DNA from 3 places in the Kitasatospora sp. NPDC043949 genome. Region 1 is predicted to be linked to each of the others. Evidence: riboswitches for the same ligand, from Rfam matches in the RefSeq annotation. Region 1 holds a riboswitch; each other region holds the start of a gene.
What was found. Region 1 has a riboswitch for cyclic di-AMP ahead of AC07AL_RS03110 (glycoside hydrolase family 16 protein). Riboswitches for the same ligand answer to the same signal wherever they lie in the genome.
Positions count from the first base shown of each region.

Region 2: another riboswitch for cyclic di-AMP. It lies ahead of AC07AL_RS05130 (C40 family peptidase); the one in region 1 lies ahead of AC07AL_RS03110 (glycoside hydrolase family 16 protein).
Region 3: another riboswitch for cyclic di-AMP. It lies ahead of AC07AL_RS15275 (M23 family metallopeptidase); the one in region 1 lies ahead of AC07AL_RS03110 (glycoside hydrolase family 16 protein).

Region 1 covers NZ_JBWKEQ010000002.1:211,258-216,339, reverse strand. Annotated here, with positions in the region: gene AC07AL_RS03120 (MoaF-related domain-containing protein) at 40-369, opposite strand; gene AC07AL_RS03115 (esterase/lipase family protein) at 600-1,937, shown strand; cyclic di-AMP (ydaO/yuaA leader) riboswitch at 2,188-2,354, shown strand; gene AC07AL_RS03110 (glycoside hydrolase family 16 protein) at 2,357-3,703, shown strand; gene AC07AL_RS03105 (hypothetical protein) at 3,723-4,208, opposite strand; gene AC07AL_RS03100 (IclR family transcriptional regulator) at 4,543-5,082, opposite strand, start outside.
Region 2 covers NZ_JBWKEQ010000004.1:18,512-23,593, forward strand. Annotated here, with positions in the region: gene AC07AL_RS05115 (hypothetical protein) at 1-244, shown strand, start outside; gene AC07AL_RS05120 (NYN domain-containing protein) at 439-1,839, shown strand; gene AC07AL_RS05125 (C40 family peptidase) at 2,040-3,074, shown strand; cyclic di-AMP (ydaO/yuaA leader) riboswitch at 3,413-3,562, shown strand; gene AC07AL_RS05130 (C40 family peptidase) at 3,573-4,718, shown strand; gene AC07AL_RS05135 (C40 family peptidase) at 4,945-5,082, shown strand, end outside.
Region 3 covers NZ_JBWKEQ010000015.1:128,724-133,805, forward strand. Annotated here, with positions in the region: gene AC07AL_RS15265 (MFS transporter) at 1-59, opposite strand, end outside; gene AC07AL_RS15270 (DUF2470 domain-containing protein) at 239-958, shown strand; gene AC07AL_RS15275 (M23 family metallopeptidase) at 1,229-2,185, opposite strand; cyclic di-AMP (ydaO/yuaA leader) riboswitch at 2,188-2,370, opposite strand; gene AC07AL_RS15280 (MFS transporter) at 2,683-4,215, shown strand; gene purB (adenylosuccinate lyase) at 4,223-5,082, opposite strand, start outside.

The DNA of each region.
Region 1 (5,082 bases):
AAGCCGACGGACAGCGAGGGGGCGCGGGGGCGGTGAGGCTCAGGCCACCCGCTCCAGCGTCCCGGTGTGCAGCTCGCCGACCCGGCCGCCCTCGCCCTCGTACGTCCAGAAGGCGCGCACCGTCAGCCGGCCGAGGTCCATCACGTGGCTGACGGTGATCCCGCTCTCCTCGGTCCAGCTGATGAAGTAGATCTCCGGCGCCACCTCGGCGACGTGCAGCCGCACGTCCTCCCACTGGCCCGCCGACTCGCCGAGGCCCTCCCAGCGCAGCCGCCTGCCGTCGGCCGAGTAGGTGTTGCGGAAGGCCGCGCCGTTGTCGGCCCGGAAGAGGTAGGTGCGGCCGGCGAAGGCGGGCAGGGGCGCGGTCATGGTGGGGCGGTACCTCGTTCCTGTGGGGCCGTGCACGGCGGTCTTGTGCACTGCGGAAGATGTCGGACCTCCAATTTATCCGACCCGGTGAGCCGGGTGGGCGCACCCGTGGACGGTGCGCCACGGCACCGGCCGCCACCGCGCAGGCCGGCGCGGTGTGCGGCGGGCACCTGGGCGCCCGCCGGCGGCCGGTCCTACCGTCCACCCCCATGAGACGCACCCCCACTCCCATGAGACGCACCCCCACTCCCGTGCGGCACACCCCCACCGCCGTCAGACGCACCCCCACCGCGTTGTCCGCCCTCCTGCTCACCCTCGCCGCGCTGCTCCTCGGCACCCCCACTCCCGCCCAGGCCACCGTCGCCCAGACCGCCACTGCCCAGACCGCCGCCCAGGCGGCCACCGCCCCGCTCGCCCTCGAAGCCGCCTTCCCCGCCCCCGGCAACGGCTGGGCCAAGGTCGAGCGCTACCTCGACACCACCCCCGGCTTCCGTACCGAGCAGTACCCGGCCGACGGCCGCGGCGACCAGGACGGCGCCCGCCGGACGTACTTCGGCGGCACCGGCCAGCCCTCCTCCAGCCGCTTCCTGCTGTACTCGGCGACCGGCTGGGACACCGGCAGCCGTCCGACCCCCGTGCTGCTGGTCCACGGCGCCAACGACAACGCCGACCGCGCCTGGGCGAACCCGGGGGAGAGCGGCACCTGCGGTGCCTCCGCCTGCCCGTCCACCGGCCTCGCCCAGTACCTCGTCGGCACCGGCCACCGGGTGTTCGCCATCGGCTTCGCCCACAAGCAGGGCGACAACCTGCTCCAGGCGCAGGCCGTCGGCGACGCCGTCGCGCTGATCCGGGCCCGCCTCGGCGTCCCCCAGGTGGACGTGGTGGCCTGGAGCAAGGGCGAGGTCGCCGCCCGGGCGTACGTGTCCTCGGTGCGCCCGTCCTGGGGGCGGGCCTACGCGGGCGACGTGCGCCGCCTGATCACCCTCGGGGGCCCGAACGGCGGGCTCGACTACGTGTACGCGCACGGCTGGTCGTTCGACCTCGCGAGCTGGCCGGCCTGCGGCGGCACCGCCAACGCGCCGTCCCCGCACCTCTACATGACCTGCTACGGCACCTACACGGCGCAGCCCTGCCTCGGCGTGCTGCCCACCGGCGGCTACGACTGCTACCCGGGCCAGCGCCAGCTGCTCGCCCGCTGGGACGGCCGGTACGGGGTGGACGGCACCGCCCAGGACTGGTGGACCACCTACTACGGCGGCCAGGGCTTCTACACCTCCGGCCAGGGCATCCAGGCGGCGATCGACGCCGGTTCGCTGATCGCGCCGCTGCAACAGGCGGGCGTCCCCGCGTCGGTGCGCACCTATCTGCTCGCGGGCGGGTCCGCCGACATCCCGGGCGTGCTCAACGAGAACCGGGGGCCCAGCGACGGCATCGTGTTCACCGCGAGCGCCCTGGACACCACCGGCATCGCGACGATCGGCGGCACCCGGCTGCTCACCGGCCTCAACCACCTGGAACTCGCCTGGGCGCCGGAGGCCGAGAGCCAGGTCGACAACTGGCTCGCTTGACCCGTGGACCCGTGGACCCGTGGACCCGTGACCCGCCGATTCGCCGATTCGTCGTTCGGCAGCTCGACGGCTCCGCTGATCCGTCCCAACTGATCCACCACGCAGCGTCGTTGATCGACACCGCTGTGACCTGTGCGACAACCGGCCCGAGCAGGTTGTCCGTTCACGGACGGCCCGCCTAGCCTGCAACCGTCGTCCGCCCTCGCGGACCCCCGCCGCCGGGACGCCGAGTCCTGTCCACCCGCCGGCCGGCAACCGAGCACCACAGCGGACGGGAGCGGGGGAACCAAGGTCAGCGCCCGGCCCGTACGCTCCCGCGTGCGGGCCGTGGCTAGGGGTGAAGCCGCTTCCACCGGCGGCCGGGCTGCCTCCGCCCGAATCCGACAGCTCACCTCGCAGGCGTCGCAGAGGACACTGCCATGCACCAGCCTGCCCGGCGCCGCGCGCCGCGCCACGCCCGCCCCTCCCGCCGGGGCCGCAACGCCACCCTCGCCGTCACCGGAGCGCTCGCCGTCACCGGCGCCGGACTGCTCGGCCTGCCGGCCGTCTCCGGCGCCCAGGCCGCCACCGCCCCGACCGTCACCCAGGACCGGCTCGCCCCGGCGACCATGGTCGCCAACCAGGCCGCCACCGCCTCGCTGACCCTCCACTCCTCGGCCTGCTTCACCGCGAAGACCGTCGGCGTGGGCGTCCGGAACGCGGCCGGTGCGAACCTCGACTTCCCGGGCAACGCCTCCAATGTGCAGATCTGCCCGAGCGGCCTGTCCTTCACCAGCGGCGCACGCGCCCTGCCGGCCGGGACGTACACCCAGTTCGGCTTCTGGCAGGACCTCGGCGGGACCTGGCACAACCTGGCCTCGCAGCAACTGGTGGTCTCCAGCACTCCGGCGCCGACTCCGCCCCCGACCCCGACGCCCACCACGAAGCCGACTCCCGCCCCGACCCCGACGGCGACCCCGACCCCGACGGCGACCCCCACCGCGAAGCCGACCCCGACGAGCAGCCCGAGCAGCCCGAGCAGCCCGAGCAGCCCGAGCGCCACCGCCAGCCCGTCGGCCGGCACCCCCGCATCCCCGGTCGCCGGCAAGTCGCTGACCTGGTCCGACGAGTTCAACGGCCCGATCAGCTGGGGCTCGCGCTGGGTCGGCGACAAGAGCACCGCGTACAAGTACGGCAACCACAACCCGGACGACAACAAGCTCGACCTGCTGAACAAGAACAACGTCAGCGTCGCCAACGGGGTCGCCACCTTCACCGCCGCGCCCGGCACCACCACGCTGGAGAACGGCAAGCAGGCCTGGAACACCGGCTTCCTGACCACCGAGGGCTCCAGCGAGGGCTTCCAGGTCAGGACCGGCGACTACGCCGAGACCCGGGTCAAGCTGCCGTCCGGCTCCGGCGCCTGGCCGGCCTTCTGGACCTGGAAGAACGGCAACGGGGAGGTCGACTCCTTCGAGTACCACCCCGACAACCCGAACCTGCTGGAGCTGACCAACCACGTCAACCCCGGCAACCCCAAGTACTACACCGACGCCGGCGCCGTCGCGAAGGACCAGTGGGTGACCATCGGCACCTATTACGGCGCCACCTCGGTGGACTGGTACGTCAACGGCGCCAAGGTGTTCTCGGACGGCAAGGGCGTCGGCGCCAACTGGTCGGCGTACCTGATCCTCAACCTGTCGGTCGGCGCGGGGAAGTACCACCCGGCGCCGCAGGGCACCGCCCCGATCACCTTCGCCGCCGACTACGTCCGCGTGTACCGGTAGGGCCTTCGGGGCTTCCGGGTCAGGAACCGGGAGCCGTCTCGACCACCGTGATGTCGAACGGCTGCCGGTTGTTCCCCTCGTCCGGGTCGTCCACGCCGCGCACCGCGACCGAGCCGCCGGTGAGCTTGCCGATCCGCAGGTCCGGGGAGAGGCGCACCGGTACCAGCGCGGTCGCGCTGCGCAGCGGGGGCAGTCCGGCCGGGAAGACACAGCGCACCTGTCGGCCGTTGAGCCGCACCTCGCAGTCCTCGGGGAAGTACGGGCCCACTGGGGAGACCCCGGGAGGCAGCGTCACCAGCACGGTGAACGGTGCGGCGGTGGTGTCCGGGCCGCGGTTGGCGATGAAGGCGTGGACGGTGGTGGTGCCGCCGGGCGGGGCGGCGTCCGGGTCGAGCCGGACCACCTCCAGATCGGAGCGGGACGCCGTGGGGGCTGCCGTGTCCACCGCCGGCCGGGGCTCGGGCCGCCGCAGCGCCCAGGACGGGCCGGCGGTCAGCGTCGCCACCGAACAGCCGGCCGCCATCGCGGCGACGAGCGAGGCCGCGCGGAATCCGCAGAGCCTGCTGGCCTGCCCGGACCCGCCCCGCCCGGACCCGCCCCGCCCGGACCCGCCCTGCCCGGACCCGCCTCGCATTGTCGAACGCCTGTACGTCATCGTCGTCCACCCTGTCCCGGGGCCCCGGCCGCCCGCGCCGCTGCGGGCCGCGTCCGCACCAGGGTGGCGGAGCCTGCGCCGGGGGCCGGTGCAACCCGCTCGGCGTCCGCCCGAACGGGGGAGCGTACGTACGGGAAGTCGACCGGATCGACTTCCCGTGCGTGAAGCGGGCGGTGGCGACGGGTCAGGGTGCGAGGACCTGCCCCAGCCGGGTCGCGATGTGGTGCATCACCGGCACCAGCGAGGACGTGCCGGCCTGCTCCTCCAGGGCCCGGATGCGGGCCTCCGGGCCGGACACCGACAGGGCGGTGGGCGTCGGCGCGCCCGGTACGGCGAGCGCGATGCAGCGGACGCCGATCTCCTGCTCCTGGTCGTCGACCACGTAGCCGCGCTCGCGCGCCTCGGCGAGCTGGTGCAGCAGCTCCTGCGGGTCGGTGACGGTGTACTCGGTGTGCGCGGGCAGCGGGTTGGGGCCCAGGACGGCGCGCGCCTCGTCCTCGGGGAGCTGGGCCAGCAGCGCCTTGCCGACGCCCGTGCAGTGCGGCTGCACCCGTCGGCCGACCTCGGTGAACATCCGCATCGAGCGCCGCGACTGCACCTGCCCGACGTACACCACCTCGCCGCCCTCCAGCACCGCCAGGTTGGCGGTCTCGCCGGTGGCCTCCATGAGTTCGGCCAGGTAGGGGCGGGCCCAGCTGCCGAGCAGCCGGCCGGCCGTCTCGCC
Region 2 (5,082 bases), on a different contig from region 1:
CGCCGAGACGCGCTGGCGCTGCACCCTGTGCGGAAACCTCACCCGCTTCGACGTGACCCGCACCGCGCGGGTCACCGAGTTCCTGCACTTCGACCTGGCCGGCGAGTCCAAGGTCGAGGAGACCGAGGTGCTGAGCGAGACGATCGAGTCGGTGCGCTGCCGCTGGTGCAACGCCGTGGACCAGGTTGAGCTGGTGGCCCGTCCGGGCGCCGAGAACGCGGAGGCCTCCGCCGACCAGGGCTGACGCCCGACGGCGCGGGGGCGGGTGCGCGGCGCGCCTGCCCGCCGCGCTGGGACAATACAGACAGGACGCACGGAGCGTGACGACAGGGCGGCGGCCGCGGGCCGTGACCCCGTAGGACCAGGATCGGAGCCGAGGACGTGGTGGACGCAGCGAGGGAGCCCGCCGAAGCGCAGGGGCTTCAGCCCGCTGCGGCCGTGCAGGCGCGGGCCGCCGACGCGGCTCCGTCCGAGCCCGCGGCCGTCGGCGGGGCGGCGGGTTCCGGCGAGGTGGCGCCGGAGCGTGGTGCCGAGAAGCTGGACCGGCCGCTGCCCGAGGGCGTGCGCCGGCGTGTGGTCGGCCTGGCCTCGGACGCGCTCGGCGGGCTGCCGCCCGGCGAGCTGCCGCAGAGCCTGCGCCAGTACGTCAAGTTCACCCCGGCCCGGCGGGCCAAGTACGCGGCCACGGCGCTGGCCGCGGCGCTGGAGTCGGAGCCGGCGTTCCGGGTGCGGATAGCGGAGCGGCTGAGGCTGGGCCAGCCGGACCTGGTGAAGGCGTTGGAGTCGGGCAGCGTTCCGGGCGCCGCCGATCCGATGGACGTCGCGGCCGCCGCCTACCTGGTGCGGTCGGCCGGCTGGAGCCGGCTGGTGGCCGAGGCCGGGGAGGAGGCCGAGCGGGCCGGCGCCGAGGGCGCGGCCGCCGAGGCCACCCGGCTGGCGGAGAAGTTGCAGGCGGAGCTCGCCGAGCTGCGGTCCGCCGCCCGGGCGGACCTGGAGCGGCAGCGCGCGGAGTCCGAGGACGTCCGCCGGGAGGCCGAGTCGCTGCGGAAGAAGGTGCGCTCGCTGGAGAGCGACACCCGCCGGGCGCAGGCCGAGACCAGGCGGCTGACCGCCGAGCTGGAGGCCGCGAGGGCGCAGGCGGCCGCCGAGCGTGGCGCCGCGGAGTCCGAGGCGCGGCGGCTGCGGCACCGGGTCGGCGAGCTGGAGACGGCGGCCGAGCAGGGCCGCCGGTCGGCCCGCGAGGGCCGCAGCGTCGAGGACATGCGGCTGCGGCTGCTGCTGGACACGGTGCTGCAGTCGGCGCAGGGGCTCCAGCGGGAGCTGGCGCTGCCGGTCTCCCAGATCCGGCCGGGGGACCTGGTGGAGGCGGTGGTGCCGGGTGCGGCCTCGCCGCACGACGTGGCCCGGCGCGGTCTGGCCGACGACGATCCGGCGCTGCTGGACCAGCTGCTGGCGATCCCGCAGGTGCACCTGGTGGTGGACGGCTACAACGTGACCAAGACGGGCTATCCGACGCTGCCGCTGGAGCAGCAGCGGATCCGGCTGCTGGGCGGGCTGGCGATGCTGGCCCAGCGCACGCAGGCGGAGGTCACCTGCGTGTTCGACGGGCAGGACCTGGACGTTCCGGTGATCATGGCGCCACCGCGCGGGGTGCGGGTGCGGTTCAGCCGGACCGGCGAGACCGCGGACGAGCTGATCCGCCGTCTGGTGCGGGCCGAGCCGCAGGGTCGTCCGGTGGTGGTGGTGTCCACCGACCGGGAGGTCGCGGAGGGCGTGCGGAAGGCCGGCGCGCGCCCCGTGGCTTCCGTTCTGCTGCTGAACCGGCTGGCGCGGCCCTGACGGCTGCCGCGGCGGGATGAGGCCTGGTCAGCGCCCGGTTTGCGGCGGTGTGCACATCCAGTGAAGCCTGCGGGGGAAGTGGAGTTCACGCCTTCGGGGGAGTGGCAAAACCCGTGGATCTTCCCTAGGGTGTGGCGTCAAACCTATTTTCCGGATTCTCACCTGATCGGGTGAGGCCGATGGAAGAAGGAGCAATTCCCTTGGCCTCCCACCGCCGTCCCAAGCAGCCGAGCCGCGCCCGGGTCTCCGTGCTCACCGCTGCCGCGGCGACCGCGGTCGCCCTCTCCGCGCAGGTCGCCGCGCACGCCGCGCCCCAGCCGAGCAAGACCGACGTCAAGGCGCAGATCGACCAGCTCCAGCAGGATCAGGAGCAGGCGGCGGAGAAGTACAACGGCGCCAAGGAGCGGGCCGACCAGCTCCGCAAGCAGTCCGACCAGCTGCAGGACAAGGTGGCCCGCAGCCAGGACGAGATGACCCAGCTCCAGACCGGCCTGGCCGGCGTGGCGGGCGAGCAGTACCGCACCGGCGGCATCGACCCGTCCGTCCAGCTGATGCTCTCCTCGGACCCGTCGGGCTACCTGGAGAAGGCGTCCAGCGCCCAGCAGGCCAGCGCCAGCGAGTCGGAGGCGCTCAAGGGACTGCTGGACCAGCAGCGCCGGCTGGACCAGGAGAAGTCCGAGGCCGCCGCCGTCCTGGCCTCGCTCGACTCCACCACCAAGGACCTGAACCAGGCCAAGACGGACGTCAACCAGAAGCTGAAGGCCGCGCAGGACCTGCTGAACTCGCTCAGCGCCTCCGACCGCGCCGCGCTGCGGGCCCAGCAGCAGCAGGACGACCGCGCCTCGCGCGGCAGTGACCGTGCCGACCTCGGCAGCCTCCCGCAGGCCGGCGGCTACGCGGGCGTGGCCGTGGCCAAGGCGATGAGCAAGCAGGGCTCGCCGTACGTGTGGGGCGCCACCGGCTCGACCACCTTCGACTGCTCGGGCCTGATGGTCTGGGCGTACGGCCAGGCCGGCGTCTCGCTGCCGCGCACCTCGCAGGAGCAGGGCAACGTCGGCACCAGGGTCTCGCTGGACCAGGCCCAGCCGGGCGACCTGGTCATCTACGGCGCCGACCGGCACCACGTCGGGATGTACATCGGCAACGGCATGGTGGTGCACGCGCCGCACACCGGCGACGTGGTGAAGGTGATGAAGGTCGACGCGATGCCGATCAACACGATCCGCCGGGTCTGACGGCCCGACACGCCCGAAGGGCCCCGTCCGGGCCTGTGATCCACGCCACCCTCCGACCGGGGGTGGCGTTCGGGTTTTGTCCGCAGCGCGAGTCCCCGGTGAAGAGTGATCAGCTTTGCGTACGACGGTGATCACTATGTGTCATATTCACAAAAGAACTTTGGTCTTCTTCCGTCTTTTTTCTGACAAGGATTTGAACGGATCACGGTTCAGTTACTAGGGTCGTGCCCCGAACCACCGCACTCCCGATCGCCCAGCCAGGGTGACGGCGGTGGTTTCCGTCGAGTTCGTGACGCAGCGGGGCGGGCCCAGTGCCTGCCCGACGGGGAACCCAGCAGTCGGGGGTGCTGTCGAACGGAGCCGGGGAACCACGTTCCTCCGGGGTGAATCGGCGCCAGGTCGGCCGGTGGAACGGCCGTGAGGCGTCGTAGGGCACGCTTCCGGCCCGAACCCGTCAGCTCACCCGGTAGACGGCGTAGGAAGAAGGAGTCCGCCTTCGTGGCGTCCCATCGTCGTCCCAAGCCCGCCAGTCGCACCCGGGTCTCGATCCTGACCGGCTTCGCCGCGGCGGCCGTCGCGCTGTCCGCGCAGTCCGGCGCCCACGCCGACCCGCAGCCGACCAAGGACCAGGTCAAGGAGCAGGTCGACCAGCTCAACGAGCAGGCCGAGGTCGCGACCGAGAAGCTCAACGCCGCCCAGGAGAAGCAGCAGCAGCTGCAGAAGCAGGTCACCGACCTGCAGGACCAGGTGGCGCGGCAGCAGGGGCAGGTGACCGACCTCCAGGGCGGCCTGGCCGAGATCGCCGGCGAGCAGTACCGCAACGGCGGCATATCCCAGACCGTCCAGCTGATGTTCTCCGCCAGCCCGGACACCTTCCTGAGCCAGGCCGACACGCTGAACCAGGCCGGCGGCACCCAGAAGGGCCAGCTCAAGCAGCTCCAGGACGAGCAGCGCAAGCTCGACCAGGTGCGCTCCGAGGCCCAGGGCAAGCTCGCCGAGATGGAGACCACCACCCAGCAGCTGAAGAGCGCCAAGGACGAGGTCCAGGGCAAGCTCAAGGCCGCGCAGGACCTCTTCAACACCCTGTCCGAGCAGGAGCGCCAGGCGATCCGCGCGGCCGAGGAGAAGGCCGCCGCCGAGGCCAAGTCGAAGGCCGACGCCGCCGCGAAGGCCGCCCAGCAGCAGGCGGCGGCCCAGCAGGCCGCCGACCGCTCCTCCCGCGACAACAGCCGCACCGACCTGAGCGCGTCGCAGGCCCCCGCCGCGCCGGTCACCAAGCCGAGCGCCGGCAGCTCGCGCGGCGCCGCGGCGCTGTCCATCGCCGCCTCCAAGATCGGCAGCCCGTACGTCTACGGCGCCTCCGGCCCCGGCTCCTTCGACTGCTCGGGCCTGATGGTCTGGGCGTTCAACCAGGTCGACGTCTCGCTGCCGCGCACCTCGCAGGAGCAGGCCCACGCCGGTACCCGGATCGGCACCGACCTCTCCCAGGCCCAGCCCGGCGACCTGCTGATCTTCTACGGGGACGCCCACCACGTCGGCATCTACGCGGGCAACGGCCAGGTGCTGCACGCGCCCAAGCCGGGCGCGTCGGTCCGCTACGAGGCCGTCGGCAACATGCCGCTGACCTCCATCGTGCGGGTCTGATCCCCGCTCAGGCCCTCCCAGGCCCGGCCTTCCACCACGGAAGGCCGGGCCTGCGGCTTTTCCGGCGCATCGGACTGATGTCCGATTGCGGGTCAAATATTCGGGTTGGCAGGGGTTTGGACTCGGTTGCCCGGACTCGCTAACGTCTGCCACCGGACTCCGCTTCCAGGGCCGCCCGCGTTGGGGCGGCGGCGGGGCCCACCGCCGGATCGGAGCCGCTGCCGCCATGCCCGTGCACCGTCGTTCCCAACTGCTCGCCCGTGCGCTGGTGCTGACCGCGGCCGCCGCCACCGCCCTGGGTGTGACGACGGGCGGCAGCGCCCAGGCCGCCCCCGCCGCGCCGGACACGCCCACCCGCAAGGAC
Region 3 (5,082 bases), on a different contig from region 1:
AACTCGGTGGTGCCGATACCGAAGGCGCTGATCGCCAGCGCCAGGAGCGCGAGGGGCATGAGGGACCGCTTTCCAGAGAGAACCGTTGCGCATGCAACTACCAGCGTCGACAATACGAGACACCCGCGGGTACTTGCAAGCGCCACCTATCCCCGACGACAGCAATCCCGGCCACGCCACTTGCCACACCCTCGAGCGGAGATTAGGTTAGGCTCACCTAACTAACTGGAGGTCCGTCATGAGCCTGCCCGCCGGCGACGCCGAGGTGCCCGAACCCACCACCGCCGAGCGCGTCCAGAGCCTGCTCAGCGCGACCTCCTCGCTCACCGTCCGCGCCTTCGGCGAACACCACGACCTCGACTCCCCGGTCTCCGTCCACGGCTCCCGGCTGCGCCTGCGCGCCCCACTGGGCGACCCGCTCGCCACCGCCGCCGCCCGCGCCACCGACGGACTCGCCGTCGTCCTGGACGTCACCGACATCTCCCCCGTCGCCGTCCGCGACCGGATCCGCGCCCGCCTCACCCTGGCCGGCCGACTGCACCTGGCCCACCTCGCCGACGACGGCCTCAGCGTCCACCTGCGCGTGGACGTCGCCCACGCCGTCCTCGCCACCCCGTACGGCACCGGCGCGCTCACCGCCGGCGACCTCGCCCTCGCCACGCCCGACCCGCTGGCCCGCTACGAGGCCGCCATGCTCACCCACCTCGCCGACGACCACGCCGACGCCCTCGCCGTCCTCACCCGGCTGCTCGACCCGGACCTGCTGGCCCAGCACCCGGAGGTCCGCCCGCTCGCCCTGGACCGCCACGGCCTGGTCCTGCGCCTGGACCACCCGCACGGCCACCGCGACGTCCGCCTGGTCTTCCCCGAACCGGCCGCCGACACCGAGGACTTCGGGCAGCGGATGCACGAGCTGCTGACCGCCGCCCAGCACGGGCTGCCCGCCCACCGGCTCTGAACCGGCCCACCAGAGCGTCGGCCTGACGCATCGTCAATTCGCCTTGGGGGCACCCACCAAGGCCCGGAAACGACAGCGGCCGGCCCGGCTCGCGAGAGAAGTCTCGCGAGCCGGGCCGGCCTGGGCGTGTCCCGCGCCCATGTCCACTGCTGCGGCGATCACCCGGTCGAGCGGTCACCCGACATGACCATCCCGGGCGGTCGATTCGCCCCGTAGCAGCGGTGGTTCCTCATCCGGCACATCCGGCACATCCGGTACATCCGGTACGGGTCAGAGCGCGACGCCGTGGGCCCGCAGGTAGGCGACCGGGTTGATGTCCGAGCCGTACTCCGAGCCGTTGCGGATCTCGAAGTGCAGGTGCGGGCCGGTCACGTTGCCGGTCGCGCCGGAGAGGCCGATCTGCTGTCCGGCCTTGACGGCCTGACCGATCTTCACACCGATCGAGGAGAGGTGCGCGTACTCGGCGTAGTGGCCGTCGGCGAGCTTGATCTCGACCTCGTTGCCGTAGGCGCCGCCGTTGCCGGCCTTCACCACGACACCGTTGCCGACGGCGCGCAGCGGGGTGCCGGTGGAGGCGACAAAGTCCTGGCCGGTGTGGTGGCCGGAGGCCCACATCGAGCCTGCCACGCCGTACGCGGTGCCCAGCTTCGGGCCGGCCAGCGGGGCGACGAAGGCCGAAGCGGCGGCGACCGGCACGGCGGTGACCACGGCGGACGGCGCGGCGGTCTGCAGCTGGGCCTGGAGCTGGGCGGACGGCTTGGCCGCCTCGGTCCGGACCTCCGGCTGGGCCTGCGGCTTGGCGGTGGTGGCCGGCGCGGCGTCCTGGGCGGACGGCTGGGCGGGCTTCGCCGGGGCAGCGGGCTTGGCCGGGGCGGCCTGGCCGGCGATCACGAGCCGCTGACCGGGGAAGATCAGGTCCGGGTTGCCGCCGACGACCTCACGGTTGTGGTCGTACAGCGCCTGCCAGCCGCCGTCGACGTGCTGGGCGTCGGCGATCCGGGACAGGGTGTCGCCGCTGACGACGCGGTAGCTCTCCTGCGACGAGGCCTGGGCCTGGTCGGCGGGAGCGGCGGCCGGGGCGGCGGTGACCGCGGCGGCCGGCGCGGGGTGGGCCTGGGCGCTCATCGCGGTGACGAGCGGCAGGGCGAAGGAGACACCGGTGACGGCGGTGGCGATCCCGATGCGGGCGGCGCGGGGCAGGGCGATACGACGAGCCTGTGCAGGCATGGAATTTTCCTCTCCGACGCCTGCGAGGTGAGCTGTCGGGTTCGGGCTGGAGTTGCCCGGCCGCACATGCGGCTTCACCCCTAGCCGGCCCTGGATCCGGGTACGCGAAAGCGTGCCGTTTCCGGTCCGGCGACTTACCTGTGGGTCCCCCGCTCCTGCCGTACAGAGTTCGGTGCGAGCCACCGGGCAGCGGCAGGATTCGGCGTTCCACCCGGTGGATCCGTCCGGACTGGCCGGGCGGTCGCTGAACTAAAACCCATCCGTTCGGGTGAAGCAATGTCGATCACTTGAACCGGCAACAACCCCCCGAGCTGCGGTGACCCTCCGAATGATCGGCTGCACCGTACGTGCACAATCCATTCACCCGGCGCCACTGATCCACGACGCTGCGCCGATTCCGCCACCGCTGCGCACCCGCCCGCTCACGCACCGCGCACCCACCGACACACCCCCCGGTGACCCTTGTCACGTACGCCCCACGGGCGCAGGATCGGCCCGTGGCCACCTCCGAAGCAGGAACACTGCGCCTGGGCACCTCGCGGGGACGCTGGGTCCTCCTCGCGACGGTGCTCGGCTCCAGCATGGCGATGCTCGACGGCACCGTGGTGAACGTCGCGCTGCCCCGCATCGGCACCGATCTCGGCGCCTCCCTCGCGTCCCTGCAGTGGACGCTCAACGCCTACCTGCTCACCCTGGCCGGACTGATCCTGCTCGGCGGCGCGCTCGGCGACCGGTACGGCCGGCGCCGGGTCTTCCTGATCGGCGTGCTCTGGTTCGCCGCCGCCTCCGCGGCCTGCGCCGCCGCCCCCACCATCCACGTGCTGATCGCCGCCCGCGCCGTCCAGGGCATCGGCGGGGCGCTGCTCACCCCCGGTTCGCTCGCCATGCTGCAAGCCGTCTTCCACCCGGACGACCGCTCGGCGGCGGTCGGCCTGTGGTCGGGCCTCGGCGGGGTGTCGGCCGCGGTCGGCCCCTTCCTCGGCGGCTGGCTGGTGGACGGCCCCGGCTGGCGGTGGATCTTCCTGCTGAACCTTCCGCTCGCGGCCGCCGTGGTCGCGGTCACCTCCCGGTTCGTCCCCGAGAGCCGGAACGAGAGCGCCGTCGGCCGCTTCGACGTCCCCGGCGCGCTGCTCGCCGCGCTCGCCCTCGGCGCGATCACCTACGCGCTGACCGCCGCCGGGGAGGGCCTGTCCCCCGCGGTCTGGCTCACCGGCGCGATCGGCCTGCTGCTCGGCGCGGCCTTCATCGCGGTCGAGCGCCGCGCCGCCGAGCCGATGCTGCCGCTCGGCCTCTTCTCCTCCCGGCTGTTCACCGCCGTCAACCTGGTCACCCTCTGCGTCTACGCGGCGTTCAGCGGGGTGTTCTTCCTGCTGGTGGTGCAGTTGCAGATCGTCTCCGGCTTCTCCCCGCTGGTCTCCGGCCTCGCCCTGGTCCCGATCACCGTGCTGATGCTGACCCTGTCGGCGCGCGCCGGGCGGCTGGGCAAGCGGATCGGCCCCCGGATCCCGCTCACCGTCGGTCCGCTGCTGTGCGCCGCCGGGGTGCTGCTGATGCTGCGCACCGGCCCCGGCTCCTCCTACTGGGCGGACGTGCTGCCCGCCGTCACGGTGCTGGGCTGCGGGATGACCCTGTTGGTCGCGCCGCTGACGGCGACGGTGCTGGCCGCCGTCGAGGTCCGGCACGCGGGCATCGCCAGCGGCGTCAACAACGCCGCCGCCCGCGCGGCCGGGCTGCTCGCGGTCGCCGCGCTGCCCTCGCTCGCCGGGCTGAGCGGCGACGCCTACCGGGTGCCGTCCGCGGTGGACTCGGCCTTCCGCACCGCGATGCTGATCTGCGCCGGGCTGCTGGTCACCGGCGGTCTGACGGCCTTCGCCACCGTCCGCGGCAACGTGCTCGCGCCGGTGGACCGCCCGGTGGCCGAGCCGGACTGCGAGTGGGCCTGCGGCACCACCCCGCCGCTCGACCCGGGCCACGTCCACACGGACGAGGGCCCCGCCACCGGATCGGCAGCAGGGCCCTCAGCCAGCTGACGAATCGTCAGAGGATGTCACCGGGCGCGTACTTGGCGGCCTCCGGGTAGGCGGCGGCGACGGCCTCCACCTGGCGGACCACCTCGGCGACCTGGGCACCGGCCGCACCGGTGAAGGAGAGCCGGTCGGCCAGCAGCGCGTCCAGCCCGGCCCGGTCCAGCGGGATCCGCTCGTCGGCGGCCAGCCGGTCCAGCAGCTCGTTCTCGCGGGCGCCCGCACGCATCGCCAGCGCGGAGGCGACGGCGTGCTCCTTGATGACCTCGTGCCCGGCCTCCCGGCCGACGCCCGCGCGCACCGCGCCCATCAGCACCTTGGTGGTGGCGAGGAACGGCAGGTAGCGGTCCAGCTCGGCCTCGATCACGGCGGGGAAGGCGCCGAACTCGTCGAGGACGGTCAGGAAGGTCTCCAGCAGGCCGTCGAAGGCGAAGAAGGCGTCCGGCAGCGCGACCCGGCGCACCACCGAGCAGGAGACGTCACCCTCGTTCCACTGGTCGCCGGCCAGCTCGCCGGTCATCGAGGCGTAGCCGCGCAGGATGACGGCCAGGCCGTTGACGCGCTCGCAGGAGCGGGTGTTCATCTTGTGCGGCATCGCCGAGGAGCCGACCTGGCCCTCCTTGAAGCCCTCCGTGACCAGCTCGTGGCCGGCCATCAGACGGATGGTCTTGGCCAGACTGGACGGCGCGGCGGCCAGCTGGACGAGGGCGGTGAGCACCTCGAAGTCCAGCGAGCGCGGGTAAACCTGGCCGACGCTGATCAGCACGTTCTCGAAGCCGAGGTGCCCGGCGACCCGGCGCTCCAGCTCGGCGAGCTTGTCGGTGTCGCCACCGAGCAGGTCCAGCATGTCCTGGGCGGTGCCGACCGGGCCCT